4 regions of the Paenibacillus sp. FSL R7-0204 genome follow, and region 1 is predicted to be linked to each of the others. Evidence: riboswitches for the same ligand, from Rfam matches in the RefSeq annotation. Region 1 holds a riboswitch; each other region holds the start of a gene.
The links. Region 1 has a riboswitch for cyclic di-AMP ahead of MKX42_RS11265 (hypothetical protein). Riboswitches for the same ligand answer to the same signal wherever they lie in the genome.

Region 1 (5,426 bases):
CTGTTCTATATGCCTCAGACCTGGACCAGCGACAACACCGATGCGGTTGAGCGTCTGGCGATTCAGTACGGCACAAGCATCGTCTACCCGGCCAGCAGCATGGGCGCGCATGTATCTGACGTTCCGAACCATCAGGTGGACCGCATTACCTCCCTCGCTACACGCGGCGATGTGGCGATGAGCGGTAACTTCGGCTATGAGCTGGACCTCACCAAGTTCACCGAAGCCGAGAAGGACCTGGCCGCCCGGCAGATTGCCCAGTACAAGGAGATCCGCACACTGGTGCAGCAAGGGGATATGTACCGTCTGCTGAGTCCGTTCGAGGGTAGCGGCGAGACTGCCTGGATGTTCGTCAGCGAGGACAAGACCGAAGCCTTCGTCGCTTACTTCCGTGTACTCGCAAGACCTAATCCGCCGATTTCACGCCTTACGCTCAAGGGACTGAACCCGGAGCTGGATTACGTCATTGAGACCGGGGCTGCCGGCAGCAACGGGCATGTCCACGGTGGCGCAGAAGCTTCTGCGCCAGCTGGAGGCGATAGCTCCGGTCCGTTCCAGACGGCCTTTGACAGCACCCCGCTCGGCGGCGACCGCCTGATGCGCATGGGCCTCGTGGTCTCCGACCTGCGCGGAGATTACGCAAGCTGCACTTACCGTCTGAGAGCGGTACAGCGCTGATCTACAGCTTCAGACATACCATAGGCGTCAGCCTCCTTTTGGAGATTGACGCCTGTTTTTTTGTGGAGAGATGCAGTCAGGAAGGGGCTAGCTGCCGTTTCATTAACTACTTACTGCCTCCCCCTGCTCCTCTTCTACTCCTGTCCATGTTCATGATCCCGGCCAAGTAACCCGCTGAGCGCCTCTGTTACATTCATGCCGGTCAGCGTCTTGGTCAGCTCAGGCACCTGGGCCATGATTTTGGCGATATCGCCGGTAATTTTGTTTACGCCTGAGGAAGCCCCGTCCTGGGAGATGACGGTGATTTTATCTACCTTGGCCAGCGGGGAAGCGATTTTCTCAGCCAGCTCCGGCAGGATTTTCAGGAATTCCACAGTCAGGGCCGCTTGAGTGAACTGTTTGTACGCCTCAGCCTTCTTCTGCAGTGCTCCCGCTTCCGCCGCTCCGGCGAGCTGGACGATCTCCGCATTCGCCTTCCCTTTTGCCAATTCCGCCTCCGCTGTTGCCAGTCCGCGCTTGGTCGTCGTAGCTGCTTCAGCTTCCGCCTCCAGAATCTGCCGCTGCTTGGCGGCTTCCGCTCTCATGATCGTTGCCTGATTCTCCGCCTGGGCAGGCTTGATCACCGTTGCCTCCAGCTCCCGCTGTCTCAGCTCGACCTCGATCTCCCGGACTGTGCGGTTGGCTTCGGCCTCCATCTGAGTGATTTTCACCTGCTCCGTAACCAGGGACTGCTTGATCTTGTTCTGCTGCAATTCGTACGCCAGATCCGCCTGCGCCTTCTTCACTTCTGTCTCCAGCTTGAAGTCCGCCTGCTTAATATTCAGCTCCTTCTCGAACAGGGATTCCTTCGCACGGGCGGCGGTTCCCGCTTCTATGGTCGCCTGATGGGCATTGGCTTTGGCAATGGAGGATTCCTTCTCCGCTTCGGCCTGCTTGATCTGTATGTCGCGTTCGGCTTCGGCCTTGGCAATACTGGCGTCGCGGCGGATACGCTCAATTTCGGGCACGCCCATATTGTCGATGTACCCTTTGTCGTCGGTAATCTTTTTGATGGTGAAGCTGACCACCTCCAGCCCCATTTTGTCGAGGTCCTCCGAGCAGGTCTCCCGCATCTTGCTGTTGATTTCGTCTGGGGTCTTGAGTATAGATTCTACACTGAGCTGGCCGATCAGGCCGCGCAGATGACCCTCCACCGAATGCAAAATAATCGTCTCACGGTCCTCTTCCGGCCGGTCAATGAACTGCTCACTGGCGGTGAGAATAGCGGTTGGATCGCTTTTTATCTTAATCTGGGCTACGGCCTCCAGGTTCAGCTTGATGCCTTGACGGGAGAACATGGCCTGCGCCGGGATCACATCGAAGCTCATCAGCATCATGGAGATGGTTTTATTGTTCTGGAAGCCGGGGATGACGAACGTCCCGCCGCCCTGGACCACTCTTTTGCCGCCGAGGCCGTATACGATCATGGCCTGATTGGGCGGAACCTTTTTATACGCGGTCACAATACTGGTTAACGCCAGCAGAATCACAACAACAATAGCTCCGGTTACATATAAAATTAACATTTGCTCCGACACTCCCCGTTAGTTTTGTTCCATTTCCCGTTCGAACAGGGTGACCGCTGCGATCCCCTTATCCGTCTTCACAATAATCACCCGATCGCCGCGCAGCAGTGACTGGCCGGATCCGGCCCGCACGCCGATGGAGCGCATGGTCCCGTGCAGCACATACTTCATCTCTCCCACGGCCCCATCCGCTGCGGCGATACTGATATAGCCGAGCTGGCCAGCCGGATCATAATCCAGTTCACTCATACTGCTGTCATACCGGGTCATCACCCGGGCCAGTACCGTGTAGAGCAGGATGCCCGGCAGCAGGGCGATCAAGGTACAGACCAGTACCACGGCGAGCAGCTGCATCCCGCTGTACTTGACAAGCATATACCCCGTGCCGCCCCAGACGGTGACAAACACCATCAGCGGAAGAATCGGCAGAAAGCCCGGCCCCCCGGTATCACCTCCCCCGACATGCAGGTGGCCTGCCAGGCCGTGTCCATGAATGCTGCCGCTTAGGATAAGCACGAGGCCAACCCAGAAGCAGACGATAAATACAGTAGCGATGGTAACCCCCTCCTTTCAATGTAATATGGCTATAAGAAAACTGACTGTAGTGGCGATGCGGAAACTGACTATTGTGGTACATAAACTGAATAACTAGTGTTGTTATAAGATTCAGTTGTGCTTCCACCTGTCACTATTGCCCCTAATTTCCACTTTAGGCTGCTTGGTTGTGTATGGCAGAGGCGCAATTGGATTCAGGGGCACTTGTGCTCTTCATTTCCGTATCCAGCCCATTTTCAGGGCATTCAGTGGGATTAATCCCCTTCCCTACACAGCAAAAAGACCACAGCAGCAGCAGGGCTCTCCGTGGTCGGTTACTCGATCATGGCGCTCATCCTCTCTCTTCGAGGCTTACGGGGTTAGCTGACGGATTCGGGCAGCGAGATTGCCCTACCTCACCAGAGCCATAGTAGCACACTGGCAAGGATTCACCCCGGGTACTCAGCAGCCTATCCTTAAGCCGCCTGCACCAGTTGGTTCCCCCGTTCCCGTTACGGAATTCAGCCATTTCAAGAACAGTGTCATTTCATTCGGTTGTTGATTGAATCTTACGCCTGCAGCCATTTAATGTAAAACCTCACGGATGACAAAAGAAGTCAATAATGCTGTCCCTTCGTGAATGAAGGCGCATTCTTCAGCTCTGCTCTTATCCGCCCGGGGATTTGCTCGCGCTATCGTCTGTTTACACCCATGTTACTCTTCCTCTCACGTACTTCCCACTGCCCTCCTAACTTAATCCCCTAACCCTACTTTTCTTCCTCAGCCCATTACTCCAAATTTAAAATATTCACATTTCCGTCACTCGATGCTCATTGTGCAATCTTTCCCTTTGAGCAATAATAGAACCTATAGATTCTATAGGGCTTATAGCTCTTAGGGAAAGGAGGAAGGTTGAGATTTGAATTCCAAACTGAATTTGCGGGACAAAAAAAAGGAAGCCACCGCCTACGCCTTAGCTGTAGCGGCCTTCGAGCTTGCGCTTGATAAGGGTATGGACGGCTTCATCGTGGACGATATTGTCCAGAAAGCCGGGTATTCCCGGCGGACTTTTGCGAATTACTTCTCCTGCAAGGAGGAGGCGGTAGCTGCCTATTTCATTGGCATGATTGCTGTCCAAGAGAAAGAGGAAGAGCATAACCCGCTGGCTGCTCTGGCGCCGGATTCTACACCGCTCGATGCCCTGTACAATCTGCTGAAGCTGCAATTCACCTCGGAGTTCCTGCATAAGCTGCGGCAGTTCGTCTCCCTGGCGAATCAATATCCGTCCCTGGAGCCTTACATTCTCAATGTCTTCCGGCATTTGCAGATCACCGCCCAGGAGACACTGGAGCAGTTCACCCGTGGACGGTATGCCGATGGATATACCCACCTGCTGGTAGGTGCCGTCTATGGGGCCTTCGTGCCTATCCTGGACGGACGGCTGAACGTCATGCTACCGGGTGAGCAGCAGAGCGGGGACTCCGGGGCTATGCCGTTTGACCAATACCTGAATTCCATGTTTGCTTATTTACGCAACGGCTTCTAAATTCACAGATAAAGAGGAGTAACCATTACATGTCTACCTTTCTATACCGCTTAGGAAAATCTGCTTATGCCAAGCCTTGGGCCTTCATTGCAGTCTGGATCATTGTACTCGGAGTTGTAGGCACCCTGATTGGAGTCAATGGCATTCAATCCAGCTCCGAGATGAAAATTGAAGGCACAGAGTCGCAAAAAGTGCTGGATAAGCTGACAAAAGAGCTGCCCGCTGCGGCCGGAGGCCAGGCTAGTATCGCCTTCACTGTACCGGATGGGGAGCGCCTTGATACGCCTGAGCGTACAGCGCTGCTGCTAAAGGCTATTAATGATGTATACAACATGGAATATGTCATTAACCCTGCCGAACTGGCAGCACAAGCAGCAGCCGCTGCCGATCCTTCTGCCGCCGCTGGCCAAGCTGCTGCCGATCCTTCCGCTGCCGCCGGTCAAGCCGCTGCTGATCCTTCCGCTGCCGCTGGTCAAGCTGCTGCCGATCCTTCCGCCGCTGCTGGCCAAGCCGCTGCCGATCCTTCCGCTGCCGCTGGTCAAGCCGCTGCTGCTCAGGCAGCACCGTTCGGTCCGCTGATTGCCCAAGGCGCTCCGGTTCCCGGCGTGATGCTGTCGGCTAACGGCAGCATTGCCCTGTTCCAGTTCCAGTTCACGGTTCAGCAGACATCTCTGCCATCGGAGGTGCCGGACAACATTATCGATGCCGTGACCGAAGTTGAACAGTCCGGCTCAGGCATTACCGCGATTCCAAGCGACTCGCTCAAAAGCATGCCGGCCATCGGCTCCACGGAAGCGATCGGCGTAGCCGTTGCTGCCATCGTATTGTTCATGACGCTGGGCTCAGTCGTTGCCGCCGGGCTGCCGCTGCTGACCGCACTTCTCGGTGTAGGCATTAGCGTCGGAGGTGCGTTTGCCCTCGGCAGCTTGATCCAGATGAACGATATTACACCAGTTCTTGCCGTGATGATTGGTCTCGCCGTGGGGATCGACTACTCGCTGTTCATTGTGAACCGCCAGCGCCGTCTGATCCTGGATGAGAAATTAAGCGCAGCCGAAGCAGCCAGCCGTGCACTGGGCACCGCAGGCAGCGCGGTATTCTTC
Region 2 (5,426 bases), 1.1 Mb from region 1:
CCGACAAGCGCCGTAATCTTCCCTGTCGGAAGCGACAGGTTCAGCCCCTTCACAATCATAGTCTCCGCATATCCGATGCTCAGCTGCTCTGTATTTAAACGTTCCGACATGATAACACTCCTCGTATAAATGTAATGGAGCAAGGCTCCTCTATTATAATTTAGCTATAAAACAGACAAGCTCATTTATTGCTTATAGATTGATGATATTGATTCTCATTATCTCTGTCAACTAAAACGTAAAAACGGCCGCCTCCGCATGAAGCAGAAACAGCCGTCTTCCTATAATCTTCTATATTATTTATGCAGATGGAAAGGAACCGTGGCGATGACAATGTCCTTCTGATTCATCAGATATGAACGGATGAACAAGCTGGTCTGATTATGCAGCACCGCCTGCCACCAGTGCTTGGTCACGAATTGCGGAATCAGGACGGTAATATGATCCGTTGAAGAGGTCTTCCACTCTACTGTATCGATGAACTTCACCAGCGGGCGGATAATGCTGCGGTAGCGGGAACGCAGGACGATCAGGCGTACGCCGGGGTTCCACTCCTCCCACTTCTGCTCCATCTTGTGAATCTCTTCTTCATCGAAACCTACATATACAGCGACCACATTATCCGTCAATGACTTCGCATAGCTGATCGAATGCAGTACAGCGCGGGTCACACCGGCGACCGGAACGACTACGGTGCTTCCTTTGATACAAGGCTTATCGGTTGCCGGACAAATCCGCAGCTGATCGGCAATATTCATATAATGACGGTGAATCCGGTGGAACACGATAATGACGACCGGCAGGAAAATGAAGGCCATCCACACGCTGGAGAATTTGGTGATGATGAAGATCATGGTGATCGTTAACGTGGTGAGCATCCCGACCGTATTCACGGCGAACTTGCTCTGCCAGCCTTGCGGCTTCGTTCTGTACCATTGGACCATCATGCCTAGCTGCGACAGCGTGAACGGAATGAATACCCCTACTGCATATAATGGGATGAGTCCTTCTGTATTCCCGTGAAATGCCGCTACCAGCACTGCCGACATCACGCCGAGGAAAATAATACCGTTGGAGAAGCCCAGCCGGTCGCCGCGCACCATGAAGGCATGGGGCAGATATTTGTCTTTGGCGAACATGAACGCCAGCAGCGGGAAGGCTGAGTACGCCGTGTTGGCTGCCAGAAACAGGATAACCGCAGTAATCCCCTGGATGAAGAAGTACAGTCCGCCGCGCCCGAAGGTAGATTCGGTAATCTGTGAGACCACGGTAGCCTTCTCATCGGGCATGATGCCGTACCAGTAAGCGAGCAGCGTAATGCCCGTGAACATCACCCCGAGAATGAGGCCCATGAGCATCAGCGTTTTAGCTGCATTTTTCTCCGCCGGTGCTTTGAAGTTAGGAATGGCATTGGAGACTGCCTCAACCCCGGTCAGAGCCGAACAGCCGGAGCTGAAGGCCTTCAGCAGCAGGAACATACTCACGTTCGATACCGCCGAGCCAATCTCAGGAACGTGGGCATGGGCGCCGCCGGTCATATATTTGAAGACCCCCGAGATGATGAGCACGAAGATGGAAACAACGAACAGATAGACAGGGATGGCGATGAACGAAGCCGATTCGGTCACCCCGCGCAGATTAACAATCGTTAAGAGTACGATAACAGATACCGCTATGAGGACACTATGATTATGCAGATTTGGAAAAGCTGAAGTGATCGCATCTGTCCCCGCCGAGGCGCTTACCGCCACCGTCAGAATGTAATCCACCAGCAGCGAGCCGCCGGCCAGAAGCCCCGTATGCACCCCAAGATTGGTTTTGGCTACAATATAAGCACCTCCGCCCTGCGGATAAGCGAATATCGTCTGCCGGTAGGACAGGATCAGAATGGCCAGCAAGCCCAGTACGGCTAATGCGATTGGCAAGGAGTACCAGATAGCGGTGAATCCGGCGGCCACCAGTACAATCAGAATTTGTTCTGTTCCGTAGGCTACAGACGAGAGTGCATCAGAAGACAGGACAGCCAGTGCTTTCACCTTGGATAACTTTTCATGATCGAGTTCGTTCGACTTCATCGGACGCCCGATCAATAGTCGTTTAACCTTGCTTACCATTGTAGTAACAGTTCCTCTCTTGGTTAAGTTGAAACGGGCTTTCCCTGCGCTGTTTTCATAAGTGGATTTCATAAATGCAGGCACCAAAATAAGCATACGGAAATGATCCGCATGCCTTCGAGTGCATGGTCATTATCCCACTGCTGGCTTACGAGGTTAGCTGGCGGATTCGGACTGTGGTAGCCCTACGGTTACAGCCCTTGCGGCCTGCTCCGATTCACCCCTTTTGGCCTTGGCCAAAGTGTGGTTCCCCCGTTTTTCCTTCCGGAAAATTCAGCGCATATTCAACTTCTCACAAGGACTAATATTAAGCTACAATGCGACTTCCGTAAAGCGTGGAAACAAATGAAAAAAGAATGAAAAGCACTCAAAACAACCAAATTCATCATCCGGTATGTCTTGATCTTTCATTCTCTTTCATTATCCCTTTAACACGTGATTTTACAGGGTTTTTGTATATTATTTTTCACTAAAATTAAGGGCATTCTCTTCTCTTCCTTCTGCCCCTCAGCTTCTTACTCCGCTGGCTCCTCTTTGCGTCCTGTCCAGAGCAGAATGGAGATTAAGGCAAAGGCTATAAGTGCAAGCAGAGGGACCGTTACAAATCCGAACCAATTCAGATAATCCTTGTTGCACGGTACGCCGATGGTGCAGGGAAGCACCTTGCTGAGCGCCGGAATTTTCTGCTCTGCATAATGATAAATAGAGATACAGCCGCCGATCAGACTAAGAGGAAGCACATAAGGAATGATCCGCTTGTCCGCCCGGTAGGTGGCGATCCCCAGCAGGAACAGCTGCGGGTACATGAAGATCCGCTGGAACCAGCACAGCTTGCAGGGCTCGTAATGCAGGACCTCACTGAGATACAGGCTGCCCGCTACAGCTACCACACAGACGAACCAGGCCAAGTACAGACAATTACGCCGGCAGAAGGCAGAGAAGGCGGTCATTGGGCGGCCCCTGTTCCCGCTGCTGCTGCCTGAATCTGGGCGTCAATCGCCTCCATATTGAACGGCTCTTTCACCTTGATGCCGTTCACGAACAGGGATGGCGTATTCGTTACGCCTGTATCGGTGCCCAGCTTAATATCCCGGTCCAGCTCCTTCTCATAGGTACGGTCATCAATATCCTTGCGCATCAGGTCATAATCCACCGGCAGCTCCAGCTGCTTGGCAAGACTCACCATGAAGTCAGGTGTAGCCCACTCCTTATCTTCATTTCCCTGATTGGCATAGATCGCATCGAAATACTTCCAGAACGCTTCCTGGTTCTGATGATACACCGATAACGCTGCCAGGGAGGCCGTTCTGGAATCCGTGCCGAGGAAGGCCAGATTCACGAAATAGAAGGCTGCTTTATTTTGGTCCACATAACCTTGAACGATCTGCGGTTTGATCACACCGGTGAACTGGGCGCAAGCCGGGCATTTGAAATCGCCGAATTCCACAATTTTGACCGGAGCATCCTCCTTGCCAAGCCGCATCATTTCGCTGTAATTGAAGGCAACCGGCTTACTGTCTGTACCGGCAGGCGAAGAGTCCTTCGAAGCCAGCATGAATAAGCCTACAAAAATAATAACGACAATAGCTACCGTACTCACGATCAGAATTCTCGTTTTCTGCTTCTGCTGTTCCTGCTCTGCCCTGCGCTTCTCCTGCTTGCTCATCTGGGGAGCCATGACATTGTTCTTTTTTGTTTTGCTCAAAGAGAGTTCCTTTCCGTCCTCAGGACTGTCGTGATAAAAGAATAGTTACTTTCAAATTATATAATGTTAACTCTCTTGTTGGCAATCGCTGTCTTATACGGCTTCGTTCTCGTCTGCTGGCTCCCCTTCCCCGGTATCCTTGCCGAAGAATATCTCCGGGGAATGCTCCTGCGACTGCAGCTTAATCCTGAAGAAGAATTGTGTGCCGCCACCCTCTGCCGGTTCTGCCCAGATCTCCCCTTGCATCAGGTCTACCAGCTTCTTGCAGATCGCAAGACCCAGACCCGTGCCGGGGTATTTGCGGGTATGCGACCCGTCCACCTGGGAGAAGGACTGGAAGAGCAGCTGAAGCTTATCCGGGGAGATACCAATGCCGGTGTCGCGCACCATGAATTGCAGCGCCTGAGCGGTCTCCCTGACGCCATAGGACTCCACCTTCACCGTTACCGTACCGGATGGCGTGAATTTCACCGCATTGCCGATCAGATTGATCAGAATCTGGCGGACACGCGCAGCATCCCCGGTGAACTTGTCGGGAAGCCCCTCTTCGATTACAAGCTCCAGAGATAACGGCTTGTCTTGTGTGCTCACCGTGAACAGATCCATACAACCTTGGAGCAAAGCCTTCAGCCCGAAAGTATCTTTGTTCAGCAAGAGGCCATCCGCCTCTAGCCTGGAGATATCGAGAATATCGCTCATCACATGCAGCAGAGCGTGGCTGCTTGTACTCTGAAGCCGCAGGAGCTCCAGATGCTCAGGATTGCTGATCTCCTCGGCCAGCAGCTGGTTGACGCCGATAATGCCGTTCAGCGGTGTGCGGATCTCATGGCTCATCGTGGCCAGGAACTCGCTTTTCATCGTCACAGCACTCTCCGCAGCATCCCTCGCCTCCAGCAGCTCATACTGATACTTCATCAGGGCAGTCACATCCTCGGCCACGATATAGACCCACTGCTCCGTATGATGCAGCAAAGGAAAGACGGTGACACTACAGATCAGCTGCTCCCCGCCTTTGCTCCGGACCTTCAGCTCCAGCTTGGAGGACTGCCCCCGTGAAGCACGCGTTATGGCATCCCGTACAGCCGCTTCATCCCGTTCGCTGTACAGTATCGCCTTATAATTCCCCAGTTCTTCGCTACTATATCCGGTAATGTCCCGCAGAGCAGGATTAGCACTGATAATCTTCTTGCGAGCAGGATCAATGCAGATCACCATATCAGGGTTATGCTCGAACAGCGCAGTATAGCGCTGCTCATTGAAGGCCGCTGACTGGAGCACCCGCTGCCGGTCCCTGTACAGCAGAGCAAGGACGATCGACACAATGAACAGGAAGGAGCCGCAGAGGATCATTCCCAGTATCGAATCCTGCAAATAGAGCACGTGTGCGGCTGCACTGGATGGTGCTCCCAGAGGGAATGAAGCGCCCGCCATGGCAGCGTAATGGATGCCTGTGAACGCGCCGGTCAGGGTCAGGACAAGCAGCAGCTTTTTGAAGCTAAACATATTGTAGGCCTGCTCCAGCCACTTCGGATCATAGGATGCGGTGACCACCGGGACGATCAGAGCGAACAATACCGCCAGTGTAATAGAGAAGGCGCCTTGCTCAT
Region 3 (5,426 bases), 4.7 Mb from region 1:
GAGTTTAAGGGAATTGAACCCGAACTCAAACCAGGTATGAAAATTGTCGTAGCCGTGAAAAAGGGTGTAGGTAAAGAGCAGGAGGGAAGCTACTCGTTTACGCGATATGGTACGTATTATGTGGTTGAGGACGATTATGTTCTATCTGCGTTTGAGGGTCAAAGTGAAGAAATGAGAGGCTTCTCCCAGGATACTAACGGCTATAAACTGGATAATCTTATTAGTGAGATTAAGGCTTTAAAAAGCAATTAAAGGTATCCTTTAAATCATGTGACGATCATTCCCTAGAGTCTTGCTTACCCGGACCCTGAACTGGTGAAAACGCCGGAGATGGTGTACCTTAGTAGTATTAGTCTTTAGGAGTGGTGAATGGTTGTGAAGAAAAGTAGACAAACCCCCGTGCTGGTCGCGGCTTCTATCCTGCTCATTATTGTCAGCAGCCTGATCCCCTCGGATCAGTCGACTTGGCTGGGGGCGTTACAGACCCTTCTGCTGGGAGCCGGACTGCTCGGCTGCTGTATGGCTTTTTGGCGGTTTGCCAAGGGCGGCAAGGGTGGCAAGGGCAAGAGCTGAGTTCTATGTAGTGAACGGCAGGCGGAGACAGGATCAGTGCATGGGATGATCGAGCTATGTAAGATGAGCCAAGCACTGCATGGGTGCTGGTACTGAGAGTCAAGGACTAAGTCGCGGCGGATGCTGCGGCTTTATTTGATAGAATTTATATGTTTTGGGGTCCCCGCAAAAGTACCTGAATGAATATCGAAGCTAGAGCCCCATTGAGGGGTATTTTGTATTGTAGGCGGACTCAGAGGCCCTTATTTTGTGAAAAAGACCGATTATCTCCCCGTTGCGGACTGAGAGGACCTTAACGGGCTGGGTGGAGCAGAAAATGAGGCGGAATGGGTTAATTAAGCGCCTCTCAGTCCGCATGGCCTTCAGAATAGTCTCATTTGCCGAAATAGCGGATTTGTAGTCCGCAGCCCGCCCGCTATCTCCTTCTGCCGCACCGGTATCCTAATTCCGCCACATCAGACTCCTTCTGCCATACCCGTATCATAACTCCGCTACATCCAACTCGTTCCGGCGCACACATTCCCATAGCCCATGCTAATCACCCACCTCATCCCGCCGAAGGGCGGTGGACCGCAGGCAAGGCAGAATGTGCGGCTGCCATCTGCTCGCGTATTCCTCTTAGCCGGGCCTTCAGCTCGGGGATGCTGCACTCCAGGATCCGGCTGATGTCGGGCAGGGGGAGCTGGATGCCGTACCATAAGGCACTGGCAACGTGATCGTCCCAGTTAAGCGCAGAAGCGGATCGGCTACGGTTCCGCGCGAGCACGGCACATTGGCGGATGCACTCTTTGTAGGCAGCCGCAGCAGCGCCGTCCCCTGAGAGGCTGCTCTTGAGCCATAGTGGATGGAGTGCCACGAAGGTGGCGGTGGTTGCTTGCTCGGCGCGGGCGCCTTTTTCCAGCAGCAGACAGCTAAGCGCATAGACGGGACTGCTATATTGCCGGGTGTAGTGGTTGAATCCGGCAGCAGCAGCTGCCTTGGGCGATAAGGGGTCAGGCATGTGGTCACGTTCCTTCCTGAATCTATACTGTGCAGTTCATTCCAGCGCGCAAAAAACCGCAGGCAGAGGAGGACCTCTGCCTGCGGTTTTGGGTAACAGGCGTAAGACGCCTGGCACAAAAGCATGGCGGATCAGGGCTCTCTCTTGGCGCTTACGAGGTTAGCTGTCGGATTCGGACGGTGAGAGTCGCCCTACCTGCCGGAGACCTGCGCGTGGCATTCTCCTTCGGATTCACCCCAAGTCGGCCTGACGGCCGGATGGTTCCCCCGTTTTCCACATGACGGAAATTCAGCGTGCATGCATATGCTCATTTTCATGAATGCGTTCATTTGCTTTCAACACGAATCATACTCTTTTCGGAGGGGGTTTGTAAAAATGGAAAAGAGTGCTATTCGTCTTTTTTTCAGCAAATGGCTGAATGGCAGTGCATAGGGAAGCCAAAACTCATATATGTAGCAGTTTATCTGCCATTTATCTCGCTCAAGCGCTGTTTTTTATTTTTGGCAGAGATCACCACCAAAGCGGAACCTTCTGATTCTTCCAGGCAATCATCCGCTTCACCTCACGAACGGTTCCAGTTGTAATCTCATAGTCGCTGCGGTTGGTGGCATGAAGGTCAAGGAAGTGCAGCATCCCTCCATAAGTCCCTACAGCCAGCAGCGTCTCATCCGAATTGACAGCTAATTGATTGACGTCGCTTACATAACGCTGCCCTTCTTCACGCCATTTGGCGGCATGCTCATCCTGTAGCCACTTCAATTGATCAGTCCTCCTGTTCCAGATATATATAAATATACAAATTTCACATCAATGAACCGCAAAAAAAGGTGCTGCTCCTCTTGAGAGGACAGCACCTTTGTGTATATTACAGAACAGCAGCATCCATAAGCTCCTGGAGCTCAGGAAGATTGAAGCCCTTGACTGCCCGGTCCCCGGATACGGTGACAGGAATGCCCATGAAGCCCAGCTTCTCTACTTCCTCTTGATAGACGGAGCTTGTCATCACATCCCGGACCTCGAAGGGAATTCCTTTGCTCTCCAGCAACTGCTTGACCTGATTGCATTCGCTGCAGCCGGAGGTCGAGTAGACAATTACGTTCGCGCTCATTGTTCCACTGCTTCCTTTATCGCTTTTTGGGTAATCTTCCAGTGTGAGGTGTTCCAGCGGACTTCGCTGTCCTCCAGCAGGAAGATTTGCGGGGATTCATGCTTGATTCCGAAATCCTCAGCAATCTGATTGGAGACAGGACGGTCTTCGATTACATGGACCACGGCTGCAGGAGTATCTGAATGCTGTGCATAGGCCTGGAATTCTTCATTGGCCTTGGCGCTGATCGGGCAGGTGGTGCTGTGCTTGAAGAGCAGTTTTTTGCCAGGCTGCCCGATATATTGCTGTAATTCTTCTTTAGTGTGGATTTGTTGAATAGACACCTTAGGATCACCTTCCCGGGTAAAAGTTAATGAAACCTGTTGTCAACAATTGTGTTGTTAACAACTATTAATCTTGATTGTAACATAGTTCAAAATTAAAGCAAAAGTAAAGTTAAGCTTAGCTTGCCCCTCCCTTGCAGGATGTTGTTAACGGCGCGAGGCCATGCTAATGTGAGAGGGATGAACCTAGGCTCGGTGCATAATCATGCAGATATGAGGGGGGAGCTAATGAAAAGGGTTGCTTGTGTTACCGGTGCTGACCGTGGACTGGGATTGTGCCTCGTTCGATCTCTTTTGGAGAGTAAGTACATGGTGTTTGCCGGACAGTATTTGCCGGACCCTGCGCTACTTGAAGCTTTGAAAGCGCAATATCCGGATAGCCTGCGGCTGGTCCCTCTTGATATCGGCAATGCAGGGAGCGTAAAGGAGGCCGCACGGAGTATTGCCGGGAGTACAGGGCACCTTGATATGATTATCAATAATGCGGGGATTATCCACCGGTCGGATGATGCAACGGTGCTCGTGGATATGGATGATGAAGCGATGGCGGAGATTTATAACGTGAACACGCTGGGTGCGCTGAGGGTGAGCAATGCATTGATGGGCTTACTGCTGCAAGGCCGACAGCGTCTGGTGGTTAATATCTCGTCAGAGGCCGGAAGCATCGGACGGAACAAGCGGATCAATATGTATGGCTATTGTATGTCCAAGGCCGCGCTTAATATGCAGTCTTCGCTGCTGCACAATCATCTGCGTACGATGGGCGGACAAGTGCTGGTCTTCCATCCCGGCTGGCTGCAGACCTATATGAACGGGGAGAAGGATGCGAAGGCGCCTGTAACTCCTGAAGAATCGGCAGGCAAAATTATGACGATCGTTCATAACCACAAGATGTATCTTGCTGAAGAACCGGCTTATATCGATCTGGACGGCAATCTCTGGCCCTGGTGACACGAACATTCAGGACAGGCTATCTTGGCAAAAGAGAGGTGTGTACATCATGTCTTCATACAAAGCACTGGCGTTCGGCAGCTATACCGAAGTGAAGTATCATCCCTTCGAGGGGGTAGACCGTGAGCTGGAGCAGCTTCTTGAACCGGAGTTCCAGGTAATTTGTACGGAGGATTACGGACGGATGAACCGGACAGAATTGGAAGAATGCAGACTGGTGGTCTCCTATACGGAGTTCTCCGAGGAGCAGTTACCCGCTGTGCAGAGCGGAGCTCTGCTTGCTTATGTGGCTGGCGGCGGCGGGCTGCTTGTCGTGCACAACGGCATATCCCTGCAGCGTAATCAGGAGCTTGGGGCAATGCTCGGTGCCCGGTTCACCCATCATCCGGCGTTCACAGCGCTGCAGATGAAGGTGACTGCGCCGGAGCACCCGATTATGGAGGGGATCTCTGATTTTGTGATAGAGGACGAGCCATACTATTTCGAGCAGCATCCCCACTTCGGGACAACGGTGCTGGCCGAATATCCGCATGACGGAGCGATGCGACCGGCGGCATGGTGCCATACCTTCGGCGAGGGCCGGGTGGTCTATCTGATGCCTGGGCACCATCTGCCTTCCTTCTCCTCAGAGCCGCTGCGCCGGATGATCCGCAGAGGCGGATTGTGGGCTGCCGGAATGCTATAGTACGTGACGTTAATGGTAAAAGGCAGGATACCGCTTGGATAACATGCGGTGTCCTGCCTTTGTGTAAGAAATGGGATGATCAGCTATGATGCCCTATTTCGGGGGTTCAGCAACAGGGACGACCTCGTTCTGATGAAGGGCCTCCAGTACCTCTGCCCGCAGCGTATCGGTGAAGGCGGCCCAGATTTTTTTGCCGACATCCAGCTCTTCACGTCCAATCGATTGCAGCGTTTCAAGCCATACCCGCTTGTCATTAATGAGTCCGAGCTGTTCCTGGATGTCCTTATAGAAGGCTTCATGGGCATGGAATTTCTGATCCAGCGCAAAAGCAGCCGCACTCGCCGTATACCGCAGTTCTTTGGCCGCAATTCGCAGCTCATGCAGAGCCTCGAAGGCTTCCTGCGATTCGGCTGCCGGTCCCTTGAATAGGGCTTTGCAGGCTTTTTTCTTCTGTTCAAAGGCGATTTCAAGCTCGCGCATGGCGACATTGGCGTCTTTTTTGGCAGCGAGGGGCTCTAGCCCTGTCCGGGTAAAAGGTGTCCACAGCGCTTCGAGCGCTTGGCCGGACAGCTTGGGCAGTGCCTTCTTCAGCTTCTTGCGGGCGGCCTTCCGTGTATCCTTCTGGTGTTCGATTACCGCCCTCAGCAGCTTGGCAGTCTTCTTATCGCCCGCCTCCTCCGCCGCCTTGCGCCGGGCCTCAAATGACCCGATCAGCACATCTGCATCACGGACTCTGCCGAGCTTCTTCTGGGCCTGCTTGAAGCTTTTATACAAGTCTGCTGTTGC
Region 4 (5,426 bases), 2.4 Mb from region 1:
TTATCTGGAGATTGATCAATACTATGGAGTTCCAGCGTCTGCGGCGCATCCGGCAGTTGGGCACCTCCTATTTGACCTTTCACGGAGCGGAACACAGCCGGTTCTCCCATTCTCTGGGGGTATATGAGATTACGCGGAGGATTATCTCCCAGTTTGAACGGAGCGGCTACAAGGACTGGATGCCGGAGGAGAGGTTGCTTACCCTGTGTGCGGCACTGCTGCATGATTTGGGGCATGGCCCCTTTTCCCATTCTATAGAAGAAGCTTTCGAAATGGATCATGAAGACTGGACCTGCCGTATCATTCTGGAAGATACAGAGGTCACTGCTATTCTGCGTGATGTGGCTGAAGATTTCCCCGGTAAAGTAGCCTCGGTCATCTCCAAAACCTATGAGCATGAAATTGTTGTCAATTTGGTGTCGGGACCGCTGGATGCTGACCGGATGGATTATCTGCTCCGGGATGCATATTATACAGGAGTGAATTACGGAACCATCGACATCGACCGGATTCTGCGGATGCTGCGTCCTTATGACGGCCGGGTGGTTGTGAAGGAATCGGGGATGCATGCGATTGAGGATTACCTGATGTCGCGGTATCAGATGTACTGGCAGGTCTATTTCCATCCGGTAACCCGCAGCTCAGAGATTATTCTCAGACAGATTCTCCGCCGGGCCAAGGAGCTGATGCAGCAGCAGCATGCCTTCCGCTTCATGATCGAGCCTTTAAGTGATCTGTTCAGCGGAGAGGTAACGGTAAGGCAGTATCTGCTGCTGGATGAAGCCTTGATGCAGACTGCTTTCATGCAGTGGACGCTGGAGGAGGATGATATCCTGAGCGACTTGTGCAGCCGCTTTATCCATCGTAAACTGTATAAATATGTGGAGATGGAGCATTTGGATTCTGACATGATTGACGAAATTCGCCGCAGCTTTGCCGGTGCAGGACTCCGGCCCGATTATGACCTGGAAATTGATTATCCCACCGATCTTCCCTATGATGTATTCCGTCCGGGAGACGGCTTTGACAGCAAGCAGATCCTGCTTCTGGACAAGCATGAGCGGCTGAGGGAAATCTCCGAGGTCTCGGATATTGTACGCTCGATCAGCGGTATTCACCGCGGCAGACACCATCTGTATTTTCCGCAGGACAGGCTGCAGAAAGCCCTTCCACAGCTGCCGCCATCCATCGCAGAGATTTTTGCCAAATAACAGATCAAGCTTGAAATTATAGATACAATAACAGGCCGAAAGGATGTAATGTAATGCAGTTATTCGACACCCATACCCATCTGGACGCTCCACAATTCGACGAAGACCGCGAAGAGGTCATTGCCAGGGCACTGGAAGCCGGCGTCAGTAAGATGATCAACATCGGCTTTAACCGGGACACGATACCGACGACTATGCAGCTTGCCGAGAAGTATGATTATATTTATGCAGCCGTTGGCTGGCATCCCCAGGATGCCATCACGATGGAGGACGGAGATTTGGAATGGATCGCTTCCTTGTGCTCTCATCCCAAGGTGGTTGCCATTGGTGAGATCGGGCTGGATTACTACTGGGACACCTCCCCCAAGGATGTGCAGCATGAAGTATTCCGCAAGCAGATCGGGCTGGCCCGTGAGCTGAAGATGCCAATCTGTATTCATAACCGCGATGCTCATGAAGATGTGATCCGCATCCTCCGTGAGGAGAAGGCAGGCGAGGTTGGCGGCGTAATGCACTCCTTCTCCGGTAGCTGGGAAAGTGCCAAGATGTGTCTTGATTTGGGCTTCCATCTTTCTTTTGGAGGACCGATTACGTTCAAGAATGCACGGGTGCCTAAAGAGGTGCTTGCCCAGACGCCGCTGGACCGGCTGCTGATCGAAACCGACTCCCCATATCTGACTCCGCACCCCTTCCGGGGCAAGCGAAATGAGACCGCTCATGTGAGGCTGGTAGCGGAGGCGGCCGCGGCAATAAAAGGGATTGAATTACAGGAATTGGCGGAAATTACGTATGCGAACGCACTGGAACGATTTGGGATACTCTGAAAACGGGAGTAAAAGCGGTGAAAAATGAAGTATAGCGGATATATTAAACTTTTATAATGGGAAAATGGCCGATTATTACAATATTTTAATCATTTTTTTACGTAAACGTGGTTGAATCGTCCTTTACAACATGTATCAAAACAGGATATCATCTTTTCAGTGCAGTGAGCTGTTGTAACTGTGACAGTCACTAATTTCATGGATCGTCTCGCTGAGTCTCCGGAAGCGGAGAATGGGGGAACCAATAATGCTCTGCCGCATGAACGTACAAGAGTGCAACCGCAGAATTGCCGCAGGCATTATTTGATTTCTTTACGTGGTCTTGGGGTGAATTTGAGGGCAACCGCCGTGAGCGGGTGACCTGAGATAGGGCGTCTCTCTTATGTCCGAACCCGACAGCTAACCCCGTAAGCGCAAGTAAGAGAGGAAACCTCGTGCATAAGCATTCCGACGTATTCGACACCGGGAAGCCACGAAAGAGTCCTCTATGAACTCTTTTTTAGGCTTCTTTTGTTTTGAATAATGAGAATGCTCCCGGCATACTGTTATATAACAGATCTCCGGAGTAACTATGCCGAGCAGGCGATCCATGAGCAGGAAACGCTGAAGCAAGTGCGGGCGTATCCTGTTGCAAACTCAAACCTAGTTTCGTCAGAAGTGATACAGTCTACCTTGATATAACTTGGACGACGGGGCTATGTAAGGAGGATGGAAAGAGTGGGCGTATTCCAACCAGAGGTATCCCATGATTCGCAATCATCCAGCAGGTCTTTCGCATTACGGTTGAAGCAAGTGAATCCCCGCGTAGTTTTACTTGCCGGTGTGGCATCGATTGTTATCGCACTGTTAATACTGCTGTACGTACACGGTCAGAGCAAAAAAGAAATTACCCTAGTAATAGACGGACAGGTACAGAAACTGGAGACGCGGGAAACGCTGTTCAGTGATGTGCTGGCTAAGGAACAGATTTCGCTGCAGGCGCATGATGAATTATCTATTGGCCTTAGTGATGAAATAAAAGACGGCGACCGTATCGTGATTAACACTGCGCAAAAGCTCGCTCTTACCGTAGACGGAAAGACCGAGACGTTATTTACGACCGAGGATACCATTGGTCAGGCCATCAGCAAGCTGGGCTACAGCCTGGAAGGCTTAGACAAGATTTACCCTTCGCTAGACACCGCAGTATCTGCAGACATGGAAATCAAAATTGTCCGGATTAACAAGCATGTGGTTCAACGGACAACTAATTTGCCTTTCCGGGTCATTAAGACAGCAGACCCCTCATTGACCAAGGGAACCGTAAGAGTGGCACAGGCAGGTAAGCCGGGCGTAATGATCCAGCACATCGAGAAGATCTATCAAGATGGCGAGCTGGCATCCATGCGCATGATCGGCAAGGAAGTACAGACGGTTACCAAGGACAAAGTCATTGCCATTGGAACCAAGCCGCTTCCTAAGCCCGTCGTAGTTACTGCCAAAGTCTCCAAACCTGTAACAACCTCCAAGTCATCTAAAGCCAGCGCAAAGGCCAGCAATATTACCAGTAAGGCTGGTGTGGATTTCGAGTACAAAAGAATGATCAAAAACGTATCCATGACCGCGTATTCGTCGCAGGAACCGGGTATTGGAACACGTACTGCCTCCGGCACACGCGTAACGGAAGGCCGTACTATAGCTGTAGATCCTAGTATTATACCAATTGGCTGGTGGGTGTACATTGAAGGATTAGGGTTTCGCCGAGCAGAGGATACCGGCGGTGCCATTAAAGGCAACAAGGTGGATGTCTATTACGATTCACTGAGCCATGCCCGTAATTTCGGCCGCAAGTCGCGCACACTCTATGTGATCGGACCTGTGAAGCCGGAGCTGAACTAAACGTAAAGTCTTTTGCAAATTAGCGGTTAATACGATATAGTGAGGGAAGCACTTACGGAATTTTAGAGAGCTGCCGCTCATCACTTATACATTCTTTAGCCAAAAAGAAGGGGAGCGAATCCTCTTCTTTTTGCGTTCTGGAGTAAGGAGTAAAATTATTTATGATTAAAGAGCTAATTGTGGTTGAAGGGAAAAGTGATACCGTTGCCGTTAAGCGGGCGGTTGAGGCCGATACGATTGAAACCGGGGGTTCGGCAGTGGATAGCAGGGTCATTGCCAAGATCAAGCTGGCCATGGAGCGCCGGGGTGTAATCATTCTTACCGACCCGGATCATGCCGGAGAGCGAATCCGCAAAATCGTCGCGGCCAAGGTGCCGGGCTGCAAGCATGCCTTCATCCCGGAGAAGGATGCCACCCGTAAAGGCGATATCGGAATAGAGAATGCTTCGCCTGAGGCTATCCGCCATGCGCTGGAGCATGTACATACCTCCTTCGAGGGGGCACAGGCTATCATCGGACTGGATGAACTCATGGCCGCAGGGCTGATGGTGCATCCCCGGGCGGCTGAGCGCAGAATGCAGCTTGGTAATCTGCTCGGTATCGGTTATTGCAATGGCAAGCAGCTGTACAAACGTCTGGCGATGTTCGGCATTACCCGCGAAGAATTCGCGCAGGCCCTCGCCCAAATTGATCAGGGAGGCATTACTTCATGAGCGGTATCGAGAATATCTCGTCCCCAACAAGAACCAAAGCGATAATACAGCGTTACGGATTCTCCTTCAAAAAAAGCTTGGGCCAGAACTTTCTGATTGATCAGAATATTCTGGATAAAATCGTGGATGCCGCCGGTCTGGACAGCACAGCCGGTGCGCTTGAGATTGGGCCGGGGATTGGAGCACTGACGGAACGGCTGGCGATGACGGCCGGGGCTGTCACTGCGGTAGAGATTGACCGCAGGCTGATTCCGATTCTTAGGGATGTCCTGTCGCCTTATGCCCATGTGAAGATCCGTAATGACGATGTGCTGAAGGTGAATCTGCAGGAGCTGTTCGCTGAGGATTTCGCGGGCAGGGACCGGGTTAGTGTCGTAGCGAACCTGCCTTATTATGTGACTACACCCATCCTCATGAAGCTGCTGGAGGAGAAGCTGCCGCTGGATAATATCGTAGTCATGATCCAGAAGGAGGTTGCTGAGCGTATGGCGGCGTCTCCAGGCGGCAAGGAGTACGGCAGCTTAAGTATTGCCGTCCAGTATTACAGCGAGCCTGAGCTGGTCTGTATGGTGCCGCGTACGGTGTTCATCCCGCAGCCGAACGTGGAATCGGCTGTGATCCGGCTGAAGGTCAGAGAACGCCCTCCGGTGGAGGTAGCGGACGAGAAGCATTTCTTTGGTGTGGTTCAAGCCTCCTTCACCCAGCGGCGCAAGACGATTGCCAATAATCTTAAGGCCCGCTTCTTCCCGGAAGAAGGGCGGGAGCGCCTGGAGGCGCTGCTCTCCGAAGCCGGCATTGAA

Region 2: another riboswitch for cyclic di-AMP. It lies ahead of MKX42_RS16420 (APC family permease); the one in region 1 lies ahead of MKX42_RS11265 (hypothetical protein).
Region 3: another riboswitch for cyclic di-AMP. It lies ahead of MKX42_RS31620 (hypothetical protein); the one in region 1 lies ahead of MKX42_RS11265 (hypothetical protein).
Region 4: another riboswitch for cyclic di-AMP. It lies ahead of MKX42_RS00860 (3D domain-containing protein); the one in region 1 lies ahead of MKX42_RS11265 (hypothetical protein).

Annotation. Positions count from the first base shown of each region.
Region 1 is NZ_JBBOCA010000001.1:2,546,670-2,552,095, reverse strand. Features, by position in the region: gene MKX42_RS11275 (alpha-galactosidase) at 1-678, shown strand, start outside; gene MKX42_RS11270 (flotillin family protein) at 813-2,243, opposite strand; gene MKX42_RS11265 (hypothetical protein) at 2,262-2,759, opposite strand; cyclic di-AMP (ydaO/yuaA leader) riboswitch at 3,132-3,314, opposite strand; gene MKX42_RS11260 (TetR/AcrR family transcriptional regulator) at 3,697-4,323, shown strand; gene MKX42_RS11255 (MMPL family transporter) at 4,353-5,426, shown strand, end outside.
Region 2 is NZ_JBBOCA010000001.1:3,689,173-3,694,598, reverse strand. Features, by position in the region: gene MKX42_RS16425 (ABC transporter ATP-binding protein) at 1-110, opposite strand, end outside; gene MKX42_RS16420 (APC family permease) at 297-2,114, opposite strand; cyclic di-AMP (ydaO/yuaA leader) riboswitch at 2,244-2,403, opposite strand; gene MKX42_RS16415 (disulfide oxidoreductase) at 2,630-3,064, opposite strand; gene MKX42_RS16410 (DsbA family protein) at 3,061-3,819, opposite strand; gene MKX42_RS16405 (sensor histidine kinase) at 3,913-5,426, opposite strand, start outside.
Region 3 is NZ_JBBOCA010000001.1:7,293,016-7,298,441, reverse strand. Features, by position in the region: gene MKX42_RS31630 (hypothetical protein) at 1-252, shown strand, start outside; gene MKX42_RS31625 (hypothetical protein) at 376-573, shown strand; gene MKX42_RS31620 (hypothetical protein) at 1,121-1,573, opposite strand; cyclic di-AMP (ydaO/yuaA leader) riboswitch at 1,708-1,877, opposite strand; gene MKX42_RS31615 (hypothetical protein) at 2,084-2,332, opposite strand; gene MKX42_RS31610 (glutaredoxin family protein) at 2,439-2,681, opposite strand; gene ytxJ (bacillithiol system redox-active protein YtxJ) at 2,678-3,004, opposite strand; gene MKX42_RS31600 (SDR family NAD(P)-dependent oxidoreductase) at 3,233-3,955, shown strand; gene MKX42_RS31595 (ThuA domain-containing protein) at 4,005-4,640, shown strand; gene MKX42_RS31590 (CHAD domain-containing protein) at 4,734-5,426, opposite strand, start outside.
Region 4 is NZ_JBBOCA010000001.1:170,122-175,547, reverse strand. Features, by position in the region: gene MKX42_RS00870 (HD domain-containing protein) at 1-1,211, shown strand, start outside; gene MKX42_RS00865 (TatD family hydrolase) at 1,265-2,035, shown strand; cyclic di-AMP (ydaO/yuaA leader) riboswitch at 2,235-2,464, shown strand; gene MKX42_RS00860 (3D domain-containing protein) at 2,753-3,913, shown strand; gene rnmV (ribonuclease M5) at 4,075-4,626, shown strand; gene rsmA (16S rRNA (adenine(1518)-N(6)/adenine(1519)-N(6))-dimethyltransferase RsmA) at 4,623-5,426, shown strand, end outside.